DNA from 4 places in the Paenibacillus sp. FSL R5-0636 genome. Region 4 is predicted to be linked to each of the others. Evidence: predicted binding sites of a transcription regulator. Region 4 holds the regulator's gene; each other region holds the start of a gene.
What was found. Region 4 encodes Rex, which represses fermentation and respiration genes when NADH is low (regulators of the CRP and FNR family bind a similar motif). Its sites were predicted from a motif close to TTGTGAAATATTTCACAA; they were not measured.
Positions count from the first base shown of each region.

Region 1 (3,354 bases), 2.0 Mb from region 4:
ACAGAATGACATCGTTTTGTTGGAATATCATAAATGAAATCCTCCTCTAACTACCTCTGTTAATATAACCCAATCTATTATATCAAATACAATGAATACAGCCTACTACGAAACATCAATAATGCAAACATTTCACTAAAAAAACAATAACAAAAACCCCGCTCAGATTCGAGCAGGGTTTAGGGTTAAACTATATTAGTAAGCTAGGCTGAACAATCCTTTAATGTGGGACAAGTAACGAATATTACTTGCTTCCTTCATCAGAGTTGCAGGCAAGCCTTTTAACGGAGTAGAACTTGCACCAACGATGGCTACACCGTCTTTACGGCCTAAGCTAGCAAGCGTACCAGAGTTGATTGGGCTAAAGCTTTCAAACGATTTATTTTTCAAGAAGGCATACAGATTGTATCCGATCAATTCACCCATTTGCCAAGCGATTTGAGCAGTTGGAGGGTATGGACGTCCATCTTCTGCAAAGACCACCGCGCTGTCACCAGCAACGAATACATCTTTGTGAGAAGTGGATTGCAAGAACTCATTCACCGTTGCACGACCGCGGTTAACTTCAAGACCGGATTCGCCGATGAGTGGATTTCCTTGTACGCCACCAGTCCATACAAACGTGTTAGCAATAATTTTTTGACCGTCTTTCAAGTCAATCGCATTGCCTTCTACATTCGTAACAGGAAGACCTGTCAAGAATTGAACACCACGTTTTTCCAAGCTTGCTACAGCACGTTCGATCAATGCATCTGGCAATACTGGAAGGATTTTAGGACCTGCTTCAACGAGCATAAGCTTAATTTCTTTAGGATCAACGCCATATTTTTTAGTAAGTGTAGGCAATACATCCGCGATTTCACCAACAAGCTCAACACCTGTTAAGCCGCCGCCACCGATTAGGATGTTTGCATCTGCTTCATTTTTCGATTTCGCATATTCACGAATACGATCCTCAATATGTTGATGAATTTTGTTAGCATCTGCAGCTGATTTCAATACCATACTGTATTGTTCAAGCCCTGGAATGCCAAAATAAGCTGTAGTGCTGCCAAGACCTACAACAAGCGCGTCATAAGTTAGTGTCACACCATCAGAAAGAACAATTTGTTTGTTCTCCACAGAAAATGAATTAACCTTCGCGATTTTCAGGTCAATATCTTTACCTGCGAAAAGCTTAGTTAGAGGCATAGCAACAGCACCCTCTGCAACACTACCTGCTGCAAGACGATGCAATTCTGTGATGATTTGGTGGGTAGGATACTGATTAACTACAGTAATTTTAGCTTCATCTTTTTTGAGATACTTGCGTACGGTTAAGGCGCTTAGTAGACCACCATAACCTGCTCCTAGAATGACAATATGTTTAGACATGATGTTTCCTCCGTCCCTTACGAATAAGATATGAAAATGATTATTTCTGCTTACTGCGTTCTCCAGCAACTTGAAGGTATGCATTTACGAAACGGAAAAGCTTTTGTGCTTGTGGATCTTTCAACAACTTCATAAGACCAAAAAGACCAATAACTTCGTTACTTTCATTCGCACGATCTTTTGCTTCGATCACTGTAGCTGCCATATTCTTCGCGGAATGCACTACAGGTTCAGCAAGTTCTTTAATTGCACTTACCGTATCACTTTTCAAGACATCATCCGCTGCGACAGTTTGCACAAAGTCATAGGACTTTGTAAGCACGCCAACAAGCTCAGTTAATTTTGGCAGCTGTTCCACCAAGACTGTTAATGATTCCTGAACTTCTGGTTTCAAGAGCTGCTCTAGAACATCCATTTGTTCCTTGCTAACAGCTACTTTTGGTGATTCTTGTTCAGGTTGTGTTTGAGTGATTGATTCTGACATATCCAAATCTCCTCTGCAATAAGCTTTGCTGCTTAATAGTAATGAAAAACATAAGAACTTTTAACGCCATATTTCTATTATAGCACTTATCAAGTTATAAATGTCACAAAGTTTTTGAATTTCCATAAAATTTTGTGATTTTTATTACATTATAATAAATTATTTAAATTACCAGTGTTAATTAAAACCGTTTGAGTGAATTAATGTACAAATTCATTCAAATTCTTCTCAGTTTTCAACAAAACATCCACAATGTCCATATTCTTCTCTGTTAGAAGTAACCTGAAATAAAGAGAACGCAGGAAGTTCTTTGTATTTATTCGAGTAACATACTGGCTGTGGCTTCTAGGCCAACTGCCACATTGCGCCAAGTTGAGAATCCAATCGGTTATAGACTGCTGTGGAAGTAAATGATGATCGATGATTGTAACTATAATAGTAGCAATCCGTTCATCTTCTTCCTCCCTGAATATGTATTGATCGTTATAAAGCATCTTTTGAACAACTGTCAGAACCTCTTCCCGCACCTCGGCATCACTCTCCGAGCATAAAACCAGCTCATCCAAGGCGTCTGCGCCATGGGCTGCTGCGTGTGCCCAGCCTTCTTTTTCCATATAACCTCTTAAATCCCGTTCTTCCTTATAATAATGAATTAAACCCTGCTTCACCTTTGTAAATTCAGAGCTATCCAATATAGCCTTTTCCCTATGCCGCTGGAGAATAAGAGCAACAACCAATACAGAAAATGTTCTTGTATACACCGTCTGATCTTCTTTGTTCCCAATGTGATAAAACAGATGCTGCTCGTCAAGGAGTATCCACAGCAGTTCACGAAGCTCCGCATCATTAAACCAATGTTTCTCATTAATCCATTTGTAGAATGTGGAATAAATCAATTCATCACGCAGCATAGGCTCGGGAACTCCTAAATGCTCAAGCATCAACTTCACATAATCCTTTATGTCCTCTCCACTTCTAAGCTCGTAGTCATTCTCTTCGATTCTTTGCAAATCTATCATCAATCGTTCTCTACTATTAATCAATTTATCCACCTTTCATTCACCGTGTTTTTACATATCCTAATATCCTAATTTATGTCCTATTTTTTTACAACAGGGTATTCAAGATTAACTTCAATAAATTTTATCATTGACGAATTTTATAGGCTGTGTTATTTTGAGTTAGTAACATTTAGTTAGTAAATTTACAAATATCAGGTGTTTATATTTTACAACCGAATACATACACAACGGAGGAATACTTATGAGCGCTTTTACAGACTTGATTCAGTCCCGCAGATCCGCTATGAATTTTGTGGAAGGGGTCACCATCCCTCAAAATGAATTAGAGGAAATGTTCTCTTACGCCAGATTGGCACCATCGGCCTATAATCTACAGCATACAAATTACAAAGTGATATCTAACGAGAGCTTAAAAGAAGAAATTCGCGAAGCGGCTTACGGCCAATATAAAATCCATACTGCTTCAGCAGTTAT
Region 1 covers NZ_CP150232.1:2,725,918-2,729,271, reverse strand. The annotation lists gene MKX34_RS12175 (SGNH/GDSL hydrolase family protein) at 1-31, opposite strand, end outside; gene MKX34_RS12170 (NAD(P)/FAD-dependent oxidoreductase) at 196-1,374, opposite strand; gene MKX34_RS12165 (DUF1641 domain-containing protein) at 1,415-1,858, opposite strand; gene MKX34_RS12160 (DUF2785 domain-containing protein) at 2,059-2,901, opposite strand; gene MKX34_RS12155 (nitroreductase family protein) at 3,122-3,354, shown strand, end outside.
Region 1: the regulator Rex is predicted to act here: its motif matches at 1,991-2,008, upstream of MKX34_RS12165 (DUF1641 domain-containing protein).

Region 2 (3,354 bases), 2.3 Mb from region 4:
AATAAGGCAAATACAAAAGGAATATAGAATCCACTAAACAGCGTTGCATACCACTCCGGGAAAGCCGCAAACATTGCACCCGCAGCGGTGATAAGCCATACCTCATTCCCATCCCAGAAAGGTCCGATCGAGTTAATCAGAACACGGCGCTCTGTATCATTTTTAGCGAGAATTTGTGTTTCCATCCCTACGCCGAAATCGAAACCCTCCAGGAAGAAGAACCCTATAAACAGAACTGCAATCAGCACAAACCACAATTCATTAAGAGATATCATGGGAACCCTCCTCGTTATATGGATCATTCGAATCGCCGTGATCGTTATCCATCGCATAAGGACCTTTTTTAATCACTTTAATAAACAATCCGACCAACACTAATCCTAGAATTAAATAAATCGTTGTAAAAGAAATCACGGAGAACAGAACTTGACCACTTGTAATATTAGGCGACACACTGTCTTCCGTTGTCATCAGTCCGAATACCGTCCATGGCTGACGCCCGAATTCGGTCATAACCCAACCGGCTGTATTCGCAATCGGAGGAAGCAACAAGCCCCATAACATAAACCGCATAAACCAAGTGTTCGGACGGTCCATTTTTTTGCGCCACATTAAGTACATAGCGTACATTCCCAATACAATCATTAACGTTCCTGCTAGAACCATGATCCGGAAACTCCAGAATGTCGTACGTACAGGTGGAATATAGTCACCGGGGCCATAGGTTTGCTCATACTCCGCTTGCAGCTCAAGCATACCTTTAACTTCACCGGAAAATTTACTGTATGAAAGGAAACTCAGCATATAAGGAATTTGAAATTCTCCAGTACTGATTTGATTCTCTGGATCAATGTTTGCCCATACGGTCCAAGGTGCCGGGTCACCACTCTTACCCCACAGTCCTTCGGAAGCTGCCATTTTCATTGGTTGAGTTTCAACCAAATATTGCGCTTGGGCGTGACCAGCAACAGCTACACCAATAGAAGAAATAATCCCTACGATGGCTGCAATCTGAAAAGACTTCTTAAAGAAAGAAACCTCTTGTTTCTTCAATATTTTATAAGCACTAATACCAGTTACAAGAAAAGCACCTGTTGCATAAGCAGCCAGTACGGTGTGTGGGAATTCAACCAGCAATTGTCCGTTCGTAATAAGCGCGAAGAAATCATTCATTTCTGCACGTCCATTATTTATCTCAAAACCCACAGGATGCTGCATAAAAGAGTTAGCCGCTAGAATCCAGAATGCAGATAACATCGTACCGAATGCTACCAGCCAGATGGACAGTAAATGTACTCGCTTGGACACCTTATCCCAGCCGAATATCCATATCCCAATAAAAGTAGACTCCAGGAAAAAGGCTGCCAATGCCTCAACTGCAAGTGGAGCCCCGAATACATCACCAACAAAACGTGAATAATCGGACCAGTTCATCCCGAACTGAAATTCCTGCAATATCCCTGTAACTACCCCTACTGCAAAATTGATGAGGAATAGCTTTCCCCAGAACTGCGCCATTTTTTTGTACTCTTCATTACCTTTTCTAACGTACATTGTCTCCATGATTGCAATCAAGAGCGCTAGTCCGATTGATACCGGTACAAAGAAATAGTGGAATATTGTCGTCGACGCAAATTGTATACGCGACAGCATTACTGTATCCATATTTGTCCCTTCCTTCTCCCCTTTTCGTTAATTATATTCTGTCAAAAATTTAAGCTTCTTTTTGTGATAAATGTCACATAAAGATAGTCATTTAACGGTGAAATTCAAATGATTTGTGACAAAGATCACAATTTAGCATAAAAAAAGCAAAAAAAATAAGACGGTTTACCCGTCTTGAGTGGTTCGTCGTTCTATTAAATGCTTGACTCATTTAGGTATTGGTTAGATGGAAATACCCTTCTTCAGCGATTTGAGATCGCCATTCGAATTAAGCAATTGGGGTAGCATCTTCGTGCTGCGAACCATTGGAGAGTCACATAGACGGCAAGAAGGCGCATGTTCAAATGCGAAATTATCCCTCATCCATCCGTTGCATCCCTCATTGGTACATGCCCAAATTGCGGTATTTTCTTCCGGTATTTCTTCCAAAGGTTTCTTCCGGTAGTTCATTGCCGTTCCTCCCATCCTGTAAGTCAATAGTGAGTAACTAGATATAAAAAGACCGTCCCAACTTTCACAAGCTGGGACGGTTTCTTCTATTATTACAGTTTTACAACGTTTTCGGCTTGTGGTCCACGGTTGCCTTGAACAACGTTGAATTCAACGCGTTGGCCTTCGTCCAAAGTTTTGAAGCCGTCGCCAGTGATTGCGCTGAAGTGAACGAATACGTCGCTTCCGCCTTCAACTTCGATAAATCCGAATCCTTTTTCTGCGTTGAACCATTTAACTGTACCTGTTTGCATGTGTGTTACCTCCACAAATTTAAATTAATATGTTCTTTTTATCTTCAAACAAAGAAAAAATTCACACATTGAAAAAGGTTGTATTACCAAATATGACAGCCCTTTTCAATGCGAGAATTAGGGACTAAATGTATGATTGATATCATATTACCACACCTGATTAGCAAAGGCAAGCAAGCATCCGAATATATCCGGTTTTGCCCTAATAAGTATTACCTTCCAATGTAAGGGCTGCCACTTAGTGTTTATTCCCTAAATAGATCCTTTTTCTGGCATAATTATCATGGTTTTAGAAAAATAGCTTTCCCAAAAACGTTACTTTTATCCGCTTTTTCAAGAAGGTACCCCCTCGGAATCGAAGGGGTAGTCCGCTCTACTTGTCGTAACTGCTATATCATTATATACCGACTTCCAGCATATTATTCCTGTGGTTTTTCAAGAAGTTTAACTGTTGCCTGTTTGGCCTCGCCGTTTCGATAGTAAGTAATTTTCAGATCATCACCGATCTTCGTATGATTATATAAGTACTTGCGAAGAGAAAGGGTAGATATGATGGATTGATCATTAAATTTGGTAATGACATCATTGAATTGCAGTCCAGCTTCCTTCGCAGGGCCAACGGCTTCTAGAACAACTACTCCATCCTTAACACTGTTCGGCAGGTTCAATTCATTGCGTTGATCTTCTGCTAGTGGAACGTACGGATTGTTCAAATCAACTGAATATACACCCAAGTACGAACGGGCAATATGCCCTTTTTCAGCCAGCTCATTAGCGATATCTATCACATGATTCGCAGGAATTGCAAAACCCAGACCCTCTACACCCGTATCTGAAATCTTCATCGTGTTAATTCCAATGACCTTGCCATCGAGATCCACTAACGCGCCGCCACTATTTCCTTCATTAATCGCCGCATCAGTCTGTATCACTTCTTGTTCCCAGT
Region 2 covers NZ_CP150232.1:7,015,607-7,018,960, forward strand. The annotation lists gene cydB (cytochrome d ubiquinol oxidase subunit II) at 1-275, opposite strand, end outside; gene MKX34_RS31955 (cytochrome ubiquinol oxidase subunit I) at 262-1,665, opposite strand; gene MKX34_RS31960 (cold-shock protein) at 1,888-2,115, opposite strand; gene MKX34_RS31965 (cold-shock protein) at 2,208-2,408, opposite strand; gene MKX34_RS31970 (trypsin-like peptidase domain-containing protein) at 2,828-3,354, opposite strand, start outside.
Region 2: the regulator Rex is predicted to act here: its motif matches at 1,727-1,744, upstream of MKX34_RS31955 (cytochrome ubiquinol oxidase subunit I).

Region 3 (3,354 bases), 2.0 Mb from region 4:
ATAAGGAATTAAATAATCCTACCAGTCCCATTGCAACCATAAATAACGTCCAGTTGTTACTAGCTGCCGGCAAGGTGAACAGTGCCAAAGCATTCATGGCGAGCGCTCCGACAATCAGCCGGTTAACGCCTACCTTATGATAGAGTGAGCCCCCGAGTAGTTGACCCACGATCCCACCAACCGATTGAATAAGAATCACCAGTCCAGCATCTGACATGCTGCGTCCAAGCTCATCAAATACATACATCGTAACGAGCGGCCACATCAGCGCACTACCTGTTGCATTAATTAGGCTGGCAATTAGAAATATTTTCACTTCTTTTGGATATGCCTGTAAAAACTTCATAAGTAGTGTACATCCCCTGTTATATATGTGTCATTAATTCATCCAGTATTATCCCAAAACAGGGTTATGAGCAAGCATACACATTGACGTTTTATCGCGATAAAGTACGCATGAAATCTAGAGAATAAAACGCACATATCGCATGAATTATCCCGTCTCCCTTGGGGTTCACGTCCGCAGCCCTTCCTAGCTCTAATATCTATTCTTATTTTAAAGCCGTGGCTGTCGTCCGTAAAGCAAACTAAACAAGAAGAAACTGATTCGCTTTTAGAAAGACGGGGTAATAGAGCCTAGAAACACTCCCCCTTCAAAATTCGCCGTGATCCGATTTCGTTCCCCCGAGCGCGGATATATCACGGCGGATTTTTTTGTGTCTACATAACAAAAAGCACCCCTAAAACATTAACGCCACCAATAAGGCAGACCTTGAATGTTCTATGGAGTGCTCTATAAGACGAGCTTAAGCGTGTTTTTTGACACTGCTGCCGGACATGCTATCTACGGATTGAATAGCCGTAGGTGCTTTACGCAAGTATGCCATCCAATAGGCAGCTGCGACAAATATTGCTCCACCCGTTAGATTGCCGAGCCAGACGGGAACAAAGTTAGTGAAGTATTGCCCCCATGAATAGTAACCTTCAAAAATAGCTGCTGGAATTAGGAACATGTTAGCTACAACGTGCTGGAATCCGATCGCAACAAAGGCCATCGTTGGGAACCAAATACCAAGGATTTTGCCGCTGAAGTTATCTGCTCCATAGGAGAGCCACACTGCCAGCGCAACGAGCCAGTTACAGCCGATACCCGAAACAAATGCCGGAAAGAATTCTGCATCGATTTTATGACCAGCCATATCCACCAATTTCTCTAAATACACACCCTCTGAAGTTAAACCCACCACATGACCGAAGAAATAAGCTACAAATAATGCCCCTGCCAGATTACTAATCGTAATGAGCAAAAGATTCTTCACAACTTCCCAAAAAGAAATCTTCTTAGCCATAAAAGCGAGCGGCACGGCCATCATATTCCCTGTCAGCAGTTCTCCACCCGCAAGGAGTACCATGATCAGCCCAACGGGGAAGACTGCTGCCCCGATAAAGTTAGCAATGGAACCCCATTCCTGTGGTGCGCCAGCAATGACGCGAATATCCAATAAAAACCCGAGCGCAATAAACGCTCCTCCCAAAAAGCCCAGAATAAGTACGGTACTTAGCGGATTATGAGCTTTTTTTATGCCGTTCTCTACAGTTACTTCGGCAATTTGCTGCGGTTTGCTATAAGCCATGGTTCCTATCTCCTTCATCTATTTACTTCAAATTTGTTCCTTTATGAACATTGTAGCGTGTCGTAAAACACATTAACGTGATAATTATCACTTTGAGAAAACTAAGTGAAAGTTTTCACTGACATGTCAAATTTACTGCGACCTGTGCACAAATAGAAGTTTATGTATGACCGACTAAGCCAGCATATCTTGTTTCGTTGGATTACATTTGAGCGTACGCAGCAGCTATCGGACACAGTTGTCCTTATATGCAGCTATATCTCACTGTAGCTATACCTCACTGTAGTCATACCTCACTATCGGCATTCTATCGGACTCGGATGACTCTAATCGTAGCTTTTGAGCATATTTGGCCCACACCCGGACATCGGACCCAGATGCCCCTAATCTTAACTTTCGAGCACATTTGGCTTGCTATCGGACCCCATCGTCGCTATTAGCACGAAAAACACACTAGTTGTACCTCGTTCTATGTAATAGCTGCACTGGAGTCCGAAATCACGCTCAAAAGGCGATTAATTGCTATATAGCGCCTTCTGAGTCCGAAAGCTTCTGCGGAGGGATGATGACTCAGCACGATCGGACTCAGATGCCCCTAATCTTAACTTTCGAGCACATTTGGCTCGCTATCGGACCCCATAGTCGCTATTGCCACCAAAAACACAATAGTTGCACCTCATTCTATGTAATAGCTGCATTGGAGTCCGAAATCACACTCAAAAGGCGATTAATTGCTAAATAGCGGCTTCTGAGTCCGAAAGCTTCTGCGGTGGGCGTTGACTCAGCACGATCGGACTCAGATGACCCTAACCGTAGCTTCTGAACACATTTGGCTTACTATCGGACATCGGACTCAGATGACCCTATTGGTAGCATTTGAGCACATTTGGCTCGCTATCGAACCCCATAGTCGCTATTGCCACCAAAAACACACTAGCTGTACCTCATTCTATGTAATAGCTGCATTGGAGTCCGAAATCACGCTTAATAGGCGATTAATTACCAAATAGCGGCTTCTGGGTCCGATAGCTTCTGCGGTGGGCGTTGACTCAGCACGATCGGACTCAGATGACCTTATTCGTAACTTTCGAGCACATTTGACTTGCCATCGGACCCCATAGTCGCTATTGCCACCAAAAACACACTAGTTGTACCTCATTTTATGCAATAGCTGCATTGGAGTCCGAAATCATACTCAAACAGCGATTATTTGCTATATAGCGGCTTCTGAGTCCGAAAACTTCTAAGGAGGGCGGTGATTCAGCACGATCGGACTCAGATGACCTTATACGTAACTTTTGAGCACATTTGGCTTGCTATCGGACATCGGACTCAAATGACCTTAACTGTAACTTTCGAGCACATTTGGCTCGCTACCATCGCCGAAGCCATTGGATTGTACCTACCTATGCAGCTAATCATTCTGCACCTAACAAAAAAAGCAGCGATCCTCCCGTTACAGGAGGATCGCTGCTTCTCTAGCTTTATAAGGTTGTCTTTTTCCTCAATAAATCACTCAGGAACAACGTTCCTTTTTAAACCGTTACAGCCTCTTTGCTTGGTACTGTTGTCGGCAGTGCTTGAAGACCCACTGTATTCAGGAAGTTCCAAGGTTTGTTGTAATGCGGTTGGAAGAAGAAATCGATAAAGGCTAGTTGGTCGATTGTCATATGATTTTGAATGCATACAGACACTGTGTTGATCGATTGCGTCAGATCCA
Region 3 covers NZ_CP150232.1:6,681,886-6,685,239, forward strand. The annotation lists gene MKX34_RS30525 (MFS transporter) at 1-346, opposite strand, end outside; gene MKX34_RS30530 (formate/nitrite transporter family protein) at 807-1,634, opposite strand; gene MKX34_RS30535 (FAD-dependent oxidoreductase) at 3,170-3,354, opposite strand, start outside.
Region 3: the regulator Rex is predicted to act here: its motif matches at 1,738-1,755, upstream of MKX34_RS30530 (formate/nitrite transporter family protein).

Region 4 (3,354 bases):
GGGATGCACTCAGCGACAAGCTGTTCAGCCTTTTGCCGGAACGCAGTGATGCAGCAGCAGGGGAAGCGGGACAACTGGTTTTGCGTTTGCTTCCCGCCCGTAAGCCGAAGGATTGGGATGAATTAGTTGCGCTTGAGAACACTATGAATCTGACGTTAAGTGACATCATCCGTAAGGGTGATAAAATGCTTAATGAGATGCGTGACCAGGAAAGCCAATCCTCAGCAGACAGTCTTGTTACTGATATTAGCGGTTTATTTAAGGATTTGGCTTCCATACGTGAGCAAGTAAGATTCTTTATGGGGCTGAATGACGATAATGTAGTATATTGGCTGGAGGCAAATGGAAATTACCGCAGCAAATCACTGCAGATGTATGCCGTCCCTGTGGATGTTAGCAGCCAGCTTAAAGAGTTGTTCTTCGATAAGAAAAAAAGCATCGTGCTTACCTCGGCGACGCTGTCTGTAGATAAATCTTTTCAGTTTATGATTGATAATCTCGGACTTAACGAAGCTGCGGAAGAGGGACGTCTAATGACCTCACTCCTTCCTTCTCCCTTTAAGTATCGCGAGCAGGCGCTTCTAGTTATACCGCGTGATTTTCCTAGTGTGAAGGGCAGTGTGGGCGATGCTCGATTTGTCGATACACTCGTACAGTCGTTAGCAGAAGCTGCCAAAACAACACGTGGGCGGATGCTGGTTCTGTTTACTTCTTATAAAATGCTGCGTCAGGTATATGATCCGCTTAAAGAGGCTTTGGCCTCACAAGAGATTACGGTGCTTGGTCAAGGCGTGGAAGGTGGCAGCCGGAGCAAGCTGATCCGCCGCTTTCAGGACAGTGCAGCATCCGTTCTGCTGGGGACGAGCAGCTTCTGGGAAGGTGTAGATATTCCAGGTGAAGCACTGACTTGCCTGGCCATCGTGAGACTTCCGTTTCAACCGCCGAATCACCCGTTGGCGGAAGCGAAGTCGGAGTTATTGCAGGCTCAGAAGAAGAATCCGTTCATGAAATTGTCTGTTCCTCAAGCGGTTATTCGCTTTAAGCAGGGATTCGGAAGACTGGTTCGCACGGCGCAGGATCGCGGAATAGTTATTGTTTATGATACAAGGGTTATTGAATCTCATTACGGGAAGTATTTCCTTTATTCATTGCCTGGTCCCAAAATGGAGCATATGCTGACTGATCAAATGGTCCCCCGCATAGCGGAATGGCTAGAGGATGGCGGCGCTTCTTAAAATGCTCGTCTTCAGTTTAGCTCCTCCTTATCCTTAAGGGCGGTAAGTTACAGTACCGCCCTTAATAAGGAGAGGTATACGTTTGAATATGGATTTTCACAAGAACATTACTATTTTTAGGAGGAAAAATATGAAATCGGATAAAATATCAGAAGCCGTTGTTCGCAGACTACCTGTGTATTTGCGTTTTTTGAATGATCTCCAGAATCGCGAAATATTAACAGTTTCCTCTCAGGAACTTGGACAAAAGCTTGATCTTAATCCCGCACAGATTCGTAAGGATTTAGCGTATTTTGGTGACTTCGGCAGAAAAGGTATTGGCTATGATGTAACGTATCTTATTGAGAAAATCCGTCATATCCTGAAGCTGGATCAACAGCTTAATGTAGCTTTAGTTGGAGCAGGTAATCTCGGACATGCCTTGTCTAATTACAATGCATATCTCAAAGATACTATGAAAATCACCGCTATATTTGATTCGTACGCTCCTAAGGTTGGACGTAAGATCAACTCCCTTACTGTGCAACCAATGGATGAACTAGGCAGCACGATTCGTGAGCAAGGTATTCGCATTGCCATTATTACCGTACCTGATTCAGAAGCTCAAAATGTAGCAGATATTCTCATTTCTTCTGGGATTGAAGCAATTTTGAACTTTGCCCCTGTGATTCTGAAGACACCACCGAATATCCGGGTGCATGCAGCTGATTTTACAACTGATCTGCAAAGTCTTGCGTATTACTTGCGGGATGGAAAGGAAGAAAGCGAACATGAACAACAATAAAACGATAATTAAGGGCGGGTATTTTCTGACTCCGGGAACGGATGAGCCGGTTCTGAGTGGATATATGACTATTGAAGATGATTTAATCACTTACATAGGAAAAGAAGAGCCTCAGATGGAAGCTGGAGTGCAAGTGGTTGATGGCAGCCGTCTGCTGTTCATGCCTGGACTTGTAAACACACATGGTCATGCGGCGATGTCTTTGCTGCGTGGATATGGAGATGATTTAGCGCTACAAGTGTGGCTTCAGGAGAAGATGTGGCCGATGGAGGAAAAGTTCACCGGTGATGATGTATACTGGGGAACCTCCTTATCTGTATTGGAAATGCTGAAGGGTGGAACTACGACCTTCCTCGATATGTATGATCATATGGACCGAGTAGCTGAGGTAGCTGAGTTATCAGGTATCCGTTCCGTATTGATGCGTGGTGTGATCGGGTTATGTCCAGAGGATGTACAGAATCACAAGCTTGCGGAAGCGATTTCTTTTGCCCGTAACTGGCATGGAAAGGCTGACGGTAGAATTACTACTATGATCTCGCCGCACGCCCCTTATACTTGCCCTCCGGACTTCCTGGTTAAGTTCGTGCAGGCAGCGCATGATCTGGATTTACCGATGCATACGCATATGTCCGAAACGAAACGTGAAGTGGAACAAAATGTGGCGGATTACGGGTTGCGTCCTGTAGCTCACTTAGAGAAGCTTGGAATGTTCACACGTCCCTCGATAGTTGCACATGGTGTTCATTTAAATGATGAAGAGATTGAGATCTTGGCTCGCCATAATGTGGGTGTCTCTCATAATCCGGGCAGTAATTTGAAGCTGGCTAGCGGAGTGGCTCGGGTTACTGATCTTCTAAAAGCTGGTGTGAAGGTGTCTCTTGGCACGGATGGCGCGGCAAGCAACAATAACTTGGATATGTTTGAAGAGATGCGGCTTGCAGCTCTCATTCATAAGGGTGTCAGCGGTGATCCAACGGCTGTTCCAGCTCCAGAAGCTCTACGTATGGCTACAGAATATGGCGCCCAGTCCATCTTTTTAAATAATGTAGGTAGACTTGCTGTTGGGATGAAAGCTGATTTCATTGCAATTGATATAGATCAGCCGCATTTGCTGCCACACACAGATCTGTTGTCTCATGCAGTTTACTCTGCTAGCGCTAAGGATGTTGAGCATGTGTGGGTGAATGGTAAACAGGTCATCAAGCATGGACAATGCTTAACCCTGGATGAGGAAGCTATCCGGCGTAAAGCGCAAGAAGCCTTCGAAGGTTTATTGAAGCGTTAAGTCTGGAGAATAACGAATAAATAATAGGCTGCGACTTTTTGCTTTTA
Region 4 covers NZ_CP150232.1:4,719,973-4,723,326, reverse strand. The annotation lists gene dinG (ATP-dependent DNA helicase DinG) at 1-1,235, shown strand, start outside; gene MKX34_RS21495 (redox-sensing transcriptional repressor Rex) at 1,366-2,019, shown strand; gene MKX34_RS21490 (amidohydrolase) at 2,006-3,307, shown strand.